DNA from 2 places in the Clostridium acetobutylicum ATCC 824 genome. Region 1 is predicted to be linked to the other one. Evidence: predicted binding sites of a transcription regulator. Region 1 holds the regulator's gene; the other holds the start of a gene.
What was found. The regulator HrcA, encoded in region 1, represses chaperone genes, less so after heat shock. The targets are predictions, from matches to a motif close to TGTTAGCACTCNNNNNNNNNGAGTGCTAACA.
Positions count from the first base shown of each region.

Region 2: htpG (molecular chaperone HtpG) is a predicted target of HrcA. The motif match lies at 6,617-6,647, and genes of this name have one in related genera.

Region 1 covers NC_003030.1:1,422,228-1,430,798, forward strand. The annotation lists gene lepA (translation elongation factor 4) at 1-177, shown strand, start outside; gene hemW (radical SAM family heme chaperone HemW) at 336-1,460, shown strand; gene hrcA (heat-inducible transcriptional repressor HrcA) at 1,647-2,678, shown strand; gene grpE (nucleotide exchange factor GrpE) at 2,698-3,300, shown strand; gene dnaK (molecular chaperone DnaK) at 3,321-5,168, shown strand; gene dnaJ (molecular chaperone DnaJ) at 5,294-6,418, shown strand; gene prmA (50S ribosomal protein L11 methyltransferase) at 6,585-7,520, shown strand; gene CA_RS06770 (16S rRNA (uracil(1498)-N(3))-methyltransferase) at 7,537-8,289, shown strand; gene mtaB (tRNA (N(6)-L-threonylcarbamoyladenosine(37)-C(2))-methylthiotransferase MtaB) at 8,289-8,571, shown strand, end outside.
Region 2 covers NC_003030.1:3,482,364-3,490,934, forward strand. The annotation lists gene CA_RS17035 (glycosyltransferase) at 1-838, opposite strand, end outside; gene CA_RS17040 (HAD-IIIC family phosphatase) at 931-2,598, opposite strand; gene CA_RS17045 (acyl carrier protein) at 2,595-2,822, opposite strand; gene CA_RS17055 (nitroreductase family protein) at 3,834-4,430, opposite strand; gene htpG (molecular chaperone HtpG) at 4,655-6,529, opposite strand; gene cls (cardiolipin synthase) at 6,710-8,242, opposite strand; gene CA_RS17070 (spore coat protein) at 8,394-8,571, opposite strand, start outside.

The sequences.
Region 1 (8,571 bases):
GCTAGAGAAACAGTTAAAGCATTAAGAAAAGATGTACTTGCAAAATGCTATGGAGGAGATATTTCAAGAAAGAGAAAACTTCTTGAGAAACAAAAGGAAGGTAAGAAGAGAATGAGACAGGTAGGAAGTGTTGAAGTTCCGCAAGAAGCCTTTATGTCAATACTCAAGAATGATTAGATTTGGTATTAGGTTAAATTTAATTTTTACAAAACCAAAGTGAAATCAGCTGAATTAAAAATACTATATGTTCATAATCATGTTAAGATTGTGGTGCATATAGTATTTAAGTTTTACAAAAAATTTACTTATCTTTTTAATTGAATTGAGATGATTTTATGAACAAATTAGGTCTTTATATACATATCCCATTTTGTAAGAGCAAATGCCTTTATTGTGATTTTCCATCCTATGCATGTATAGAAGATTACATGATACCATATGCAAAAGCATTATGTACAGAAATTGAAAAGGCTAGCATAAATAAAGTTTTTAGCAGTATTTTTATTGGAGGAGGTACTCCTAGTTTTCTATCAATAGAAGCTTTAAATATATTATGTGATGCCTTAAAGAAGGTTAGAAAAACTAAAGATGTTGAGTTTACAGTAGAAGGTAATCCTAATTCATTTACAGAAAAAAAGCTCATGGTATTTAAGGATATGGGAGTAAATAGATTAAGTATAGGTCTTCAAGCGTGTCAAGATAGACTTTTAAAAAAGCTTGGTAGAATACATACGTTAAAGGAGTTTACAGTTGCTTTTAAAAGAGCTAGAAATTTAGGTTTTAATAATATAAATGTGGATTTAATGTTTGGAATTCCAGATCAGACTTTAGAAGATTTTAAGGAGTCATTGGAGTTTATAACAAAATTAAAGCCTGAACATATTTCTTCATATAGTCTAATAGTTGAGGAAGGAACACCTTATTTTAAAATGAATGAGGGTGGTAAGTTAAAGCTTCCAAATGAGGATGAAGAAAGAGATATGTATTCTTTTGCGCGTACTTTTCTTGAAGAAAAAGGATATAATCAATATGAAATTTCTAACTTTGCGGTTAAAGATAAAGAGTGTAGACACAATCTTATTTACTGGGAGCTTGATAACTATATAGGTTGTGGGGCATCAGCGCATTCGTATTTTAATGGAGTAAGGTATAGAAATATAAATAATGTGAAAAAATATATAGAACAAATTTCAAAGGGTAATAGCGTAGTAGAAGAGAATCATAGGAATTTACTTAAAGAAGATATGGAAGAATTCATGTTTTTAGGACTTAGAAAAACTCGGGGAGTATCAATTGAGGAATTTAAGTTGAAATTTAATAAGGATATACAAGAGGTTTATGGAGATGTTATAAAAAAATATGAAACAATTGGTATGATAATTTTGAATGAACACCGAGTATTCTTGACTGAGAGAGGCATGCAGATATCTAATTCTATAATGTGTGATTTTCTATTATAGCGATATATGGAATAATGACGAAAAATTCTTAGAAAATTAGTATAAAACATGGCTAAATAGCATCTGAGGAGAAATAGACTAATTTTATGAAAATAAGAAAAGTTGACAAAGATAATGTCAGGTGATATTTTATAAACATAGTCATTAGCACTCAAAGAGAGTGAGTGCTAATAAAGAGGTGATAATATGGAAATGGAGGAAAGAAAACTTAAGATTCTTCAGGCTATAATAAACGATTATATAAATAATGGTGAGCCTGTTGGTTCAAGGACCATTGCGAAGAAGTATAATCTAGGAATAAGTTCTGCTACTATAAGGAATGAAATGGCAGACTTAGAGGAAATGGGTTATATTGAACAACTCCATACCTCTTCTGGAAGAAAACCTTCTGATAAAGGATATAGATTATATGTTGATAGACTTATGGAAATACCAAGTATGTCAGTTGAAGAAGAGATGCTTATAAAAGCAAAGATAATAGATAGTGCACTTTATGAGATAGATAAACTTGTAAAACAGGCAATGTCTTTAGTGTCTGAGATGACTAAGCTTACATGTGTAGTAAAATCATTGTCAGCTAGAAAAAGTTATATTAAATCAATAAGTTTAATTAATATAGAGCCAAATATGATTCTATGTGTATTTATTACAGATAGTGGTATGATTAAAAACAGTATCATTAGAGTAAAGAGTAACATAGAGAATAGTTCACTTGAGAGAATAGCTAATATATTAAACTCTAAACTCAAGGGACTTACCATAGAACAAATAAATCTTGAGGTAATAAATAATATTAAAAAGGATCTACGTGAGTATGGCCATATATTTGATTGCATAATGCCAAATCTTTATGATATTTTAAGAGAAGCTGATTCTACTGAAGTTTATAAAGAAGGTACTATGAATATTTTTAACTATCCTGAATTTAAGGATATTGAAAAAGCCAAGGAATTTTTGTCTGTAATTGATGATAGAAGGATACTAGATACTTTATTTAATGCTTCTGGTGGAGTTACCGTGAATATTGGTAATGAAAATAGTATAAAAGAAGCTAGAGATTTTAGCGTTGTATCTTCAGTATATAAATACAATGGGAGACCATTGGGAACTATAGGAATTATAGGACCGACAAGGATACCTTATTCAAAAGTAATCAAGGTCATTATGGAAGTAGTAGACCAGATTAATAATAATTTAGATAAAATGAATAATAGCTAGTAGAGTAAGAGGTGAGCTTATGCAAGAAAAAGATAGTAAAGATGTTACAATGGAAGATGAAGAAACTATAGCTTCCCAAGAGGAAATCGAGGTTGAAGGAAATAGTGAAGAATCTTCTAAAGAAGAGGAATCCAATAATTCTGAGATTTCAGATGAAAATCTTAGTGAAGAAAATTTAAAATTAAAGGATGAAAATGAAAAATTGAAAAATGAATTGGATGCTGCTAAAGATAGACTTTTGAGATTAAGTGCAGAGTATGAAAATTATAGAAATAGAACTGCAAAGGAAAAGGAAGGCATTTATACAGATGCTTGTAGCGATGTAATAAATGAAATGCTTCCTACACTTGATAATCTTGAAAGAGCAGCTTCAACAGAAGGTAGTGCAGAAGATATAAAAAAAGGTGTAGAAATGGTTGTAAAACAGTTTAAGAATTCTCTTTCAAAATTAGGTATTGAAGAAATACCTAGTGAAGGAAAATTTGATCCTAATCTTCACAATGCGGTTATGCATATAGAAGATGAAGGTTATGGAGAAAATGAAGTTGTGGAAGTCCTACAAAAAGGATATAAAAGAGGAGATAAAGTATTAAGACATAGTATGGTTAAAGTTGCCAACTAAATATATAGGAGGTTTTTATAATGTCAAAAGTAATTGGAATTGATTTAGGAACAACAAATTCATGTGTAGCTGTTATGGAAGGTGGAGATCCAGCAGTTATAGCAAATTCAGAAGGTGCAAGAACAACTCCTTCAGTTGTATCTTTTCAGAAGAATGGAGAAAGATTAGTTGGACAGGTTGCAAAAAGACAGTCAATCACAAATCCAGATAAAACTATAATATCAATAAAAAGAAAAATGGGAACTGCTGAAAAAGTAGCCATAGATGATAAAAATTATACACCACAAGAAATTTCAGCTATGATTCTTCAAAAATTGAAGGCAGATGCAGAAGCTTATCTTGGAGAAACTGTTACACAAGCGGTTATAACAGTACCAGCTTACTTTAATGATAGCCAAAGACAGGCAACAAAGGATGCAGGAAAAATTGCGGGACTTGAGGTTCTTAGAATAATAAACGAACCTACAGCAGCATCACTTGCTTATGGTCTTGATAAAATGGATACTAATCAAAAAATTCTTGTTTATGATTTAGGTGGTGGTACTTTTGATGTATCAGTACTAGAACTTGGTGATGGTGTTTTTGAAGTTAAGTCAACAAACGGAAACACTCACTTAGGTGGAGACGATTTTGATGAGAAAATAATGGATTACATTGCAGAAGAATTTAAAAAAGATAATGGAATTGATTTAAGAAATGATAAGATGGCACTTCAAAGATTAAAAGAAGCTGCTGAAAAAGCAAAAATTGAATTATCATCTTCAACTCAGACTAATATAAATCTTCCATTTATAACAGCTGATGCAACAGGTCCAAAGCATATAGATATGAATCTTACAAGAGCAAAATTTAATGAATTGACAGAAGGCTTAGTTCAAGATACTATAGAGCCAATGAAAAAAGCACTTAGTGATGCAGGACTTTCAATAAATGATATAGATAAAATAGTTTTAGTAGGTGGTTCAACAAGAATTCCTGCAGTTCAAGAAGCAGTTAAAAACTATACAGGAAAAGATCCATCAAAGGGTGTTAACCCTGATGAATGTGTTGCTATTGGTGCAGCTATTCAAGCAGGAGTTTTAACAGGAGATGTAAAAGACGTATTACTTCTTGATGTTAGTCCATTAACACTTGGAATTGAGACTTTAGGCGGAGTTGCTACTCCTCTAATAGAAAGAAATACTACAATACCAACTAGGAAGAGTCAAGTATTCTCAACTGCAGCAGATAATCAACCATCAGTTGAAATAAATATAGTTCAAGGTGAAAGAAAAATGGCTGCTGATAATAAGAGCCTTGGAAGATTTACTCTTGATGGTATAGCACCAGCACCAAGAGGAGTTCCACAAATCGAAGTTACATTTGATATAGATGCTAATGGTATAGTAAATGTATCAGCTAAAGATAAGGGAACAGGAAAAGAATCTCATATTACAATAACAGCTTCAACAAACTTAAGTGATGAAGAAATAGATAAGGCTGTTAAAGATGCAGAAAAGTTTGCAGAAGAAGATAAGAAGAAAAAAGAAAATATTGAAGTTAAAAACAATGCTGATCAGATAGTATTCCAAACAGATAAAGCTTTAAAGGATCTTGGAGACAAAGTATCAGCTGAAGATAAGTCAAATATCGAAGCTAAAAAAGAAGCGCTAAGCAAGGTAAAAGATGGAGACGATATCGAAGCGATTAAAAAAGCAACAGAAGATTTAACTCAAGCGTTATATGCTATAACAACTAAAATGTATGAGCAAAGCGGAGCTCAAGGTGCACCAGGAGCAGATCCAAATGCAGGAGCTTCACAGAAAACAAATGGCGGCGCTGATGATAATGTAGTAGATGCTGACTTTAAAGTAGATAATGATAAATAGTATTTGAAAATATATAAATTATGATTATAATATATATAGTACAAAATTAAGGGAAAGGGTGTTAACCCTTCCCTTAATTTTAAGCTTTAATAAAGTTTATGTGGAATATTTAGGTGGTGAAAGGGATGGCAAACAAAGATTATTATGAAGTGCTTGGATTAGAAAAGGGTGCGAGTGATGATGAGATAAAGAAAGCTTTTAGAAAGCTCGCTATAAAATATCATCCTGATAAAAACCGCGGAAATAAAGAGGCAGAAGAAAAATTTAAAGAAATAAATGAAGCTTATCAGGTATTATCTGATCCTGATAAAAAGGCTAATTATGATAGATTTGGAACTGCAGACTTTAATGGTGGTGGAGGTTTTGGAGACTTCTCTGGAGGTTTCGGAGACTTTGGAGATTTAGGTGATATATTTAACTCATTTTTCGGTGGTGGTTTTTCAGGTGGCTCCTCGAGAGCTAGAAAAGATGCTCCTCAAAGAGGAAATGATATGGAATATTCCATAAGTTTAACCTTTGAAGAGGCTGTTTTTGGCGTAGAGAAATCTATTAATATAACTAGAAGTGAAAACTGTGAAACATGCGGTGGTACAGGCGCAAAGAAAGGCACATCTCCTAAAACTTGTGATAAGTGTGGAGGAACAGGTACTATAAGAGTTCAGAGGAATACTCCTCTCGGAAGCTTTGTTACTCAATCAAGTTGTGATAAATGCGGAGGACGCGGAACTATAATTTCTGATCCATGTCATGAGTGTCATGGTGCAGGCCATGTTAGGAAGAAGAGAAAGATAAGCGTTAAAATTCCAGCAGGTGTAGATACAGGTAATGTAATTCCTTTAAGAGGTCAAGGTGAACATGGAAAAAATGGAGGACCAGCAGGGGATCTTTATATAAGTATAAAGGTTACTCCTCATAAAAAGTTTAAGAGAGAGGGTTTTGATATTTATATCGATACTCATATAAGCTTTCCTAAGGCCGCACTTGGGACTGATATGACAGTTCCTACTATAGATGGTGATGTAAAATATACTATTCCAGCAGGAACTCAATCGGGAACTGTATTTAGATTAAAAGGAAAAGGTGTTCAAAGAGTCAATGGCGGCGGAAGAGGAAATCAGTACGTCAAGGTAATAGTAGATACACCTAAGGCTTTAAATGATAAACAAAGGGAAGCCTTGAAGATGTTTATGGAAGCAAGTGGAGAAGCAAAGTCAGAAAAAAAATCGGGTTTTAAAAGATTTTTTGAATAATATATAGGATTTTAATTATTTATGGGAATCCTATATAGGGAAATTAGGTAAATTATAATTTATTAAGGTGCAATGATTTATAATAAAAATTGTATTTGAGTAAATTAAAGTTTATCCTGGTTTCCCTATATTTATTCTCAAATATTCTATTGGAGGAATTTAATTCATGGATAAAGATTGGTTTGAGGTCAGTGTTATAACTAGCAGTGAAGCTGTAGAAGCTGTAACAGGTATATTGTATAATACTCCTGTTAAAGGTGTGGCTATAGAGGATTCTAAGGACGTTGAATTTAAGAAGAAGCATCCTGGTGATTGGGACTATTTTGATGAATCATTACTCAATGTTAAAGATGGTGCTGTTATAAAAGCTTATTATAAGGATGATCATAACTTTGACGAGAGCGTAAAATACATAGAAGAAAGTATAGATAAACTCTCTGAGTTTGGAATAAATAAGGGCGAAGGTAAGGTTTTTGTAAATAAAGTTAATGAAACAGATTGGGAAAACAACTGGAAGAAATATTATAAACCTACCAAAATAGGCGCTAGAATTGTAGTTAAGCCTTTGTGGGAAGAGTATACTCCAAAAGATTATGAATTGATGCTTAATATGGACCCAGGAATGGCATTTGGGACTGGTACACATGAAACAACAAGAATGTGTATTCAGGCGCTTGAAAGATATGTAAATGAAGATGCAGAGGTATTTGATATAGGAACAGGATCTGGGATACTTGCAATAGCAGCAGCAAAGTTAAATGCAAAGAAAGTACTTGGTGTTGATTTGGATTCAGTTGCAGTAAAGGCAGCAAAAGAGAATATTCAGTATAACAATGTAAACAATATTGAAATATTACATGGTAACTTAATGGAGGTTGTACAAGGAAAAGCTGATATAATTGTTGCCAATATTATTGCAGATGTAATAAATATTTTAATACCAGATATAAATAAATTTTTAAAGACTGATGGATATTTTATATCTTCTGGTATAATAAAAGATAGAGCGGAAGATGTTATAGAAAATTTAAAGAAAAATAAATTTGAGATAATTGAAGTTAACAATCAAGGAGAATGGATTTGTATAGTGGCAAAATTATAAAGGAGTGTATTTTTTAATGCATAAATTTTTCGTGGGAGCAGAGAATATATGTGATAATACTGCGTACATATATGGTGACGACGTTAAACATATATATAAAGTACTAAGACTTAAGGTTGGAGAAAAGGTTAGCATAAATGACTGTAATAGTCATGAATTTCTTGGAGAAATAGAACAAATAAATAAAGAAAACGTAAAGGTTAAAATAATAGAAAACCTTGATATAAATAATGAGAGTCCGCTAAATGTGTACCTTTATCAAGGATTTCCTAAAGCGGCGAAAATGGATATAATAGTACAAAAGAATACTGAGCTTGGAATAAGGGAAATTATACCTTTAATTACACAAAGAGTAGTTGTGAAAAATGAAAAAAGTGAATTAAAAAAGGTTGATAGATGGAATAGAATAGCTTTTGAGGCTGCCAAGCAAAGTAAGAGAAGCGTAATTCCTAAAGTTAAAGACATAGCTAGTTTCAACTCTGCCATTGAGGAATTAAAGGAGATGGATTTAGTACTTGTGCCCTATGAAAATCAAGAAAAAGTAGGGATGAAAAAAGTTGCTGCTGCCATTGAAAAAAATAAAATTAAAAATGTAGCCATAGTAATAGGTCCTGAAGGTGGATTTGAAGAAACAGAGATAGAAGAATTGAAAAAAATTGGAGCTTACATAATTACTCTTGGTCCTAGAATTTTAAGGACTGAGACTGCAGGTCTTGTATGTACATCCTTAGTTATGTATGAATTGTCCGATATTGGAGGAATAATATAATGAAAGTTGCTTTTATTACTTTAGGATGCAGAGTTAACTCTTATGAAAGCGAGGCTATGGCTGAAAAGTTTATAAAATCCGGATGGGAAATTGTAGATAATGATGAAAAGGCAGATGCCTACGTAATAAATACATGTACTGTTACAAATATGGGTGACAGAAAATCCCGTCAGATGATAAGTAGAGCCAGAAAGGCTAATAAGGATGCTGTTATAGCTGCTGTAGGTTGCTATTCTCAAGTAGAGCCAGAAAAGGTTGCTGAAATTGAAGGTGTAGATATTG
Region 2 (8,571 bases), 1.9 Mb from region 1:
ATTCTTTATCCTTAACCATTTTAGTACATTCATCTATACTGCTCCACACATATTTTTTAGGATAAATAGTTTTAGCCCCTACAAAATTATGAATTAAAGGCTTTATACCTTTACTCATAGCTTGCATAACACTTACATTTTGAGATTCAAGCAAACTAGTACAGAGTATATAATTTTTATCATTTAGCCAAGAATCCAAGTTCTTTTGCCACCCTGAATAAATTACTCTATTTTGAAGTCCCATTTCACTTATCATCTGATTAAAATATAATACATATCTTTCCTCTTGAAATTCTCCAGCTATATACAATTTATATCTAGAATCTATATCCGCTATTGCTTTAAAGGCATGCATCAATAGCATTGGTCCTTTCTTGAAATTTATATATCCAACATAGGCTACGTTAAAACCACTGCCTCTGTCCGCATATTTAAACTTTTCTAAATCTATTCCATTACTTATAATTTCAGTCTTTAGCTTATCTAAATTCTTAACCTTATTAAGTACTATATCTCTTAAGTGTTCTGATACAAATATTATTTTATTTACGTTCTCCCATTTAACATCATATATATAACCTGTAAAGGCCTCATAACTGTGAAGCCTTACTATAATCTTTTTAAAACTTGCCATTTTAAGCTTTGATGCATATCCTATAAGTTCATCACACCATTCGAACCAACATATATCTGCTGAGCTCATTTCCTCATTAATTTGTTTGTAATCCAGTACTATTATCTTTTTTACCTCATACTGATCCCTAAGTCCCTCTATTATATCTTTAAGAAAGTTATCAAGCCCCTGCTTTACAAAAAAAGCTATTTTTTTCTTTTTCATATACCTTCTCCTATTAAACTTACTAAGCTACACATACACACTAATTACTTAAAGCTTGAAATTCAGAAATATGTATAGCTTAAACTTTCCCTTTAAAATCCACTCAACTTCAGCTTACCATATATGCTTCTTTTAACATTTTTAAGTTTTACTATTTTTTCTCCATAAAACTTACTTCCATTTTCATCAAGGCTTATAACCTTATATCCCATATTCTCATAGAATTTTTCTACAGGTTTATTTTTTTTAGATGCATTGTAATATGTGAATATTTTTTCAAAACCTGAGCTTCTATAAAAATCTTCTACAAAGCTTATAAGCTGTTCCTCAATTTTTCTTCCCATTACTCTACAGCTCATTAAAAATGTATCTACAAAAATCTCCTTAAGATTTTTCCTTTCAACTATTATTACTGAAACTACTCCATTATCTCCAAATTTATCTTTTACTTCCACTGCAAACACATCAAAACTTTTATTCTTAATTAAACTTGAAACATCCGTTCTTGTATATCTTTTATTTGTCAAATTAAATTGATTGGTTCTTTGTGTTAATTGTGAAATTCTTAAAATATCATGCCCTGAAGCCTTTCTAACTGTTATCTCCATTCTAAGATTCTTCAGGAAGGCTTCTAAGGATTCTGTTTCTTTTTTTTCAATTTCCCTTTCCAGATTTTCCTTGTACATTTCTGTTCTATTTAAATCCTCTGTGCTGGTTTCAACAATTCTGAAATACCTATTATATATATCTATAATAAAGTCCTCCAGCATATATGTGTCCTCTGGAAAATCAGGCACTATGATTCCCTCAACATTGTTCTTAACAAGCTCTCTTTCTATAGGACTATCGTCTATAAACACCAAAGAATCTGCACCCAAATTAAGTTCTGAACAAATTTTTTTTATATTTTCCACTTTTGATAGCCAGTTTATTTTGGTACATGTAAAATCACTCTTTTTTAGTACCATATGTGGATGCTTAAAAAAAACCTCATCTACATCCTTTTCATTATTTTTAGAGCAAATACACAATAACACTCCTGTATCTTTAATTTCTTTTATTCTTTTTTGAAATTCCTTATATCTAGCTCCCTCTTTATATTCTGAAAGCTCAATACCATCAACTCCGACTTCTGCAATAATTCCTCCCCACAGAGTATTATCCAAGTCTAAAACAAGGCATTTCTTTCTTCTTCCACTCATAGCTACAGCTAAGCTCTCTATTTCAGCTTTAATTATTTCTTCTCCCTTTACTGAAAACTTTATTCCACTCAAATACCAAAGCTTATTACAATAGCAACTTTTTCTTCCCTCAACCTCTATAAGTCTTTTTAGTGGAAATATAGACATATTGCTATATTTATTTTTAAGTTCACTTAGCCTATTTAACCACTCTAATTGAATTATAGTTTCTTCCTCACAGTCTTTTTCAACTTTAATTTTTTTCGTTTCAATATCTATATCCGAAATAAAAAATCTTATATCTTTATTTTTTACAACTGCCTGTTCTATATATTCTAGATTCCTAAGAAGTTCATTTTTTTTGTCTTCAATGTCCCATAATTCTTTATTTCGTATGAGTTCCTTTCCATCCAAAATCAAAAAAATACCCTCAGGTTTAAATTTGTATAGAGCTGATTTTATGTCTGTAATTTCTTGAACCCATACTCCATAACCATCGGGTTTATATACCTCAAAGCTATCATCTATTTTTCCAGCTATAGATGATATATTAACATTGGAAAGAATACCTATTTTCATCTCTCATCACTTCTTATAAACTTGATAAAGTCTTTAATCTTATCTATGCTAAAGACTTCTTTCATAGGAATGTTTATATTAAATTCTTTTTCAACTGCCAGTATAATCTGAAGATGACAAAGAGAATCCCATTTGGGAAGACTTTTCCTCGAAGATGTAAGCGATAACCTCTCTTTCTTCTCCTTTAAAGTCCTTGATACAACCTTTATCAATCTTTGTTCCATAGCTTACCTCCGTTTATTCTATATTTCTATACTTTTAAGATGTTAGGCCTTATACTGTTTTACAAAACACAGCTCATCCTTATATAAGTGTTTTTTCCTATGGATGTATGTCCCGATATTTTACTCATATCCAAAATAAAAGTTTCATCATATATTTTCTACAAACGTGAGATACACTTACTACAGAATCAAGCATTCCACCCTTTACCATATAAGTGTTTTCACCTTTAAATACTGACTTTCTATAAGTAATAAGTACATTAAAAGAAGCTTACTGTTAGAATTTTTACAAACAAAGCCGTTATGTTCAGCTATTACTTTTTTCCATAATTATCGTAAGTCATTATCCTACTGCATCCTAAAATTTATGCTGTTCCTACACTTACGTTATCTACTATTACATTGTAATCACTTATAATAACTGTTTTACTCTATAGCTTCTTTAGATATTCTACTTAAGAACCTCTTCGACTTAATTCTGCTATAAGCATATTTTCTCCTACTACATGCATCCAATTAATATAATATTCAACGAAAATTCTAATGTTACAAAAGTACATGTAGGCTTATATAAAGGAATTAATATATTCATAATATAGATTTTATAATGGACGCTTGAAGGAAATGTTTAATCTTGATATTTACATTTTGAAACCTTTCTAAGATATGTTTGCGTAGAAGATTTTTGGCTATAATAATAAGATTTAAAAATAATTCTGTTGGAATCGTAGAGGGTAGTGCCTGTGTTTTTTTCTAAAAATCTAAAAGAAACACTAGACATATTCTGAGAAAATGGAACTGTTTGTATAGGAGGGTTAGGTATAAATTATACTGATGTACGGATACTTAATGACATTAAAAGAGCCTCAAATATATTTATTGAAATGTATAAGTTGCACTTTACTAGTCTTTATGTAGAATTTTCTTTCAAAAACTTTTCGACCTTAGATTTAAAGGATTTTGTTTCAAACAAGTGATATTTTTCACTTATTTGAAACCTTCCTTACCTTATTAAAAAAACTTAACTCTGCTATCTATTGGTATAAAGTCTTTGTCTCCTGGATCTGCTGTTGGTTTTCCAAAAGGCATTTGTCCTATAAGTTTCCAATTCTGAGGAATATGCCATTCATCTCTTACAGCATCATCAATAAGTGGATTATAATGCTGAAGTGAGGCTCCAAGACCTTCTAGCGAAAGAGCATTCCAAATATTTATTTGAAGCATTCCTGATGATTGCTCTGACCAAACAGGAAAATTATCCTTATACAATTGGAATTGATCTTGAAGACTTTTTATAACATTTTGATCTTCAAAATAAAGTATTGTTCCATATCCGCTCTTAAAGGAATTAATTTTTTCTTCTGTACTTGAAAAATTTCCTTCTGGAACTATTTTTCTAAGAGTTTCCTTAGTTATTTCCCAAAGCTTATCATGATTTTTTCCAAATAAAACAACTACTCTAGAGCTTTGTGAATTAAAAGATGATGGAGTCTCCTTAACTAAAAGCTCTACTATTTCCTTTATTCTTTCATCTGAAATTGGGCTTTCCTTACCAATTCCATAAATAGTTCTTCTTTTCTTAACTGCTTCATAAAAATCCTTTGACATTACTATCACCTCATTTTAATTTTTCTTTAAGATATATAAAATATGCAATTATTTTTCTTTACCTAATAACTTTTAGTAAGTAATTTTATATAATAATATTTACCTTTAATTACATAGTACACTTATTAATAATAAAAATCAAGTAATATTTGTTTTCATTTATATATATATTATGCTAAAAAAATATAAAAAAATGCAGAAAATTACTTTCTGCATTTTTTTACTTATTTCATCAAACTTGCAACGTCATTTGCAAACTGTACTGGATCCTCTATAGGAAGACCTTCTATTAAAAGAGCCTCATTATATAAAAGACTTGCATATTTCTTTAATTTATCTTTATCATCCTTAAATGCTGCCTTAATGGAATTAAACATTTCATGGTTTGTGTTGATCTCAAGTATTTTTTCAGCCTTAACATTATTGTTATCTGGCATCATTTTAAGTACTTTTTCCATTTCAATAGATAACTCTCCATCATTTGAAAGACAAACTGGGTGTGATTTTAATCTACTTGAAGCTCTTACTTCCTTAACTTTTCCATCTAAAACTTCTTTCATGAAATCAAATAAATCTTTATTCTCCTCTGTTTCCTTTTTACTCTCTTTTTCATCCGCTTCAAAACCTAAATCCTTGTTTGAAACAGATTTAAATTCTTTTTCCTTATATTTCATTAACATTTTTATTGCAAATTCATCTACATCATCTGTGAAATATAATATTTCATATCCTTTGTCTTTAACCACTTCAGTTTGAGGAAGTTTTTCAATTTTTTCATTACTTTCACCTGCTGCATAGTAGATGTATTTCTGATCTTCCTTCATTCTTGAAACATATTCATCAAGGGTTACTAGCTTTTTCTCTGTTGATGAATAGAACATAAGTAAATCTTGAAGTACTTCTTTATTACTTCCAAAATCAGAATAAACTCCATATTTTAACTGTCTACCAAAGCTATTAAAGAATTTAACATAGTTTTCACGATCATTCTTAGCCATTGATAACAATTCACTTTTAATTTTTTCTTTTATCTTCTTTGCAATAAACTTAAGCTGTCTATCGTGTTGAAGAAGCTCTCTTGATATGTTTAAAGATAAATCTGGAGAATCAACTAAACCTTGAACAAAGCTAAAGTAATCAGGAAGTAAATCTCCACATTTTTGCATTATCATTACTCCATTTGAGTAAAGCTCTAAGCCCTTTTCAAATTCCTTTGTATAGAAATCATAAGGTGCACTTGCAGGAATAAATAAAAGAGTATTGTAGCTTACTACTCCCTCTACATTAGAGTGGATTGTCTTAAGAGGTTTTTCAAATCCAAAGTGCTTATCCATATAGAAGTTATCGTAGTCTTCCTGCTTCAATTCATTTTTGTTCTTTCTCCATATAGGAACCATACTATTTAAAGTTTCATCTTCTAAATATTCTTCTGTTTCCTTGTCATTATCTTTTTTAGGTCTTGTTTTTTTAGTCATCATCTTAATTGGATATTTTATAAAATCAGAGTATTTTTTAATGAGTGATCTTAGTTTATACTCATCTAAAAATTCATCATATTTTTCATCATCGGTATTTTCTTTTATCTTTAATACTATTTCAGTTCCAGGTGTCTCTTTTTCGCATTTTTCAATAGTATATCCTTCTACTCCCTTTGATTCCCATTTATATGCTTCCTCAGAATCAACCGAACGGCTTATTACAGTAACATCATCAGCCACCATAAATGCTGAATAGAAACCAACTCCAAATTGCCCTATTATATCCACTCCTTCCTTTGCTTCATTCTCACTTTTGAAAGCAAAAGAACCACTTTTAGCAATAGTACCTAGATTGTTTTCTAAATCATCCTTTGTCATACCTATTCCTGTGTCAGTGATTGTTAGAGTTTTATTTTCTTTATCTGCTGAAATTCTTATATAAAAATCATCTTTATTGAAAGTAATATTTGTATCAACGAGTGAACGATAATAGCACTTATCGATAGCATCACTTGCGTTCGATATAAGTTCCCTTAAAAATATTTCTTTATTTGTATAAATTGAGTTAATCATTAAATCGAGAAGTCTTTTAGATTCAGCTTTAAACTGTTTTACAGCCATTTTATCATACCCCTTCACTTGATTAATATTTAAATGCCCAAAAGACCAAATACCTTATGGTCATTGGCTCAATATCACTATGTATTTTGTTAGCACTCTATATCAACGAGTGCTAATTTTATTTTAGCAATAATTACAGTTTTGTCAATACGTTTTTCCATATTTAATCAATTAACTTTCTTACATCAAAGGTGCAAAAACTCTTAGAACCACGCGCCATAAAGTACTATACCACTTAACTTTGTTAATCTCTTCTAAAGTTATCTCTTTACTTTTATCTAATGTATCCATAAAATCCTTCTTAATATCGTATACAGTATTGGTTTTATACATCCAAACACCGCACTCAAAATGAAGATAAAGACTTCTAAAATCCATATTTATACTGCCTACAACTCCGTATTCATTATCACAAACATAAGTTTTTGAATGTATGAAGCCTGGCATATACTCATAAATTTTAACTCCGCTCTCAATTAAAACTTTATAGTAGGATTTAGTTACAGAATGAACAATTTTTTTGTCTGGTATGTGTGGGGTAATAATTCTAACATCTACTCCTCCCTTTGCGGCAGAGGTCAGTGCTGTTACCATCTCGTTTCCTATAACTAAATAAGGTGTAGTAATATAAACATATTTTGTAGCCTTACTTATCAAGTTCATATATATAATTTCCCCAACAGGTTCTCCGTCTAATGGGCTATCCGCAAATGGCTGAACATATCCCTCTCTAGAAGAAAATTCTTTTTCAATATTCTTTTTGAATGTATTAAAGTCCTCATCTATTCCTCTAAGAAAGCTCCACATAGATAAAAACATAACTGATAAATTCCAAGCTGCTTTTCCTTCCACTTTAATTGCAGTATCCTTCCAATAGCCATACTTTTGATATTTATTTATGTACTCATCCGATAGATTTATTCCACCAGTAAATCCTACCAAACCATCAATTACTGCAATTTTCCTATGATCTCTATTATTAAATTTAAAAGATACCATAGGAATGAGAGGATTGAATACGCAGCATTTAATGCCAATTTTCTCAAGTTCTTTATGATATCCGTTAGGCAGAGTAAACATACACCCTATGTCATCATATATAACTCTGACCTCCACTCCTTCTTGTACCTTATCTCTTAATATTTGTAAAACACTATTCCACATAACTCCTTCTTTAATAATAAAGTATTCAAGGAAAATATATTGTTTTGCTTTTTTAAGTTGTTCTATAAGTTCGTTAAATGTTTCTTCTCCTGTTGAAAAATATTCTGCCTTTGTGTATTTATATGGAGGAAAAAGAGAATAATTTTGAATATAACTTGATTGATTCGCTGCTGTTTCATTATTATTCCTTATCTCATTTATTATCACTTCACCCTTTATCAATACCGCTCTTGACTTAGCTACTATACACTCCATCTTTTTTCTAGTTCTTCTGCTTAACTTACTTCCGCCAAAAAATAAATAAAATAATCCCCCAAAAAGAGGAAATACTAATATTGGAATAATCCACACAATTTTATATGCTGGATTACTATTATTGTAAAGTATATACAATACTGCAATTATGCTTACTACAATGCTAATTCCATAAAAGAACACAAAATACTCGTTAAATTTTATAATTACAAAAATCAAAACAAATAGCTGTATTAATGCTGAAATAACTACAAAGGTAGCTCTATGAAATATAAATTTTATAAAAAATCTCAATTATTCATCTCCCCATTACTATAGTCCTTTTGCAGTATTTATATCAGTCTTATTATATGATTATATGTAAACTCTTATTAACACTTAAATAATTTCTTTTATAAGATTTTAAGCCTAAATCAAAAATAAAGAGTCTTGCGACTCCTTATTTTTAATCCAATATTTCATTTGATTTAGCTACTACCTCTGATAATTGCTGAGCAGATGGATCATAAGGTTTCGTCCAACCCTTATTTACTGACAATTCGTTAATTGCTGCATTACTTCCTATAAGCTGATTAAGGCTTGATGAGTAAACTGCTCTTAACTCTGGTGTCGTGCTTATAAGT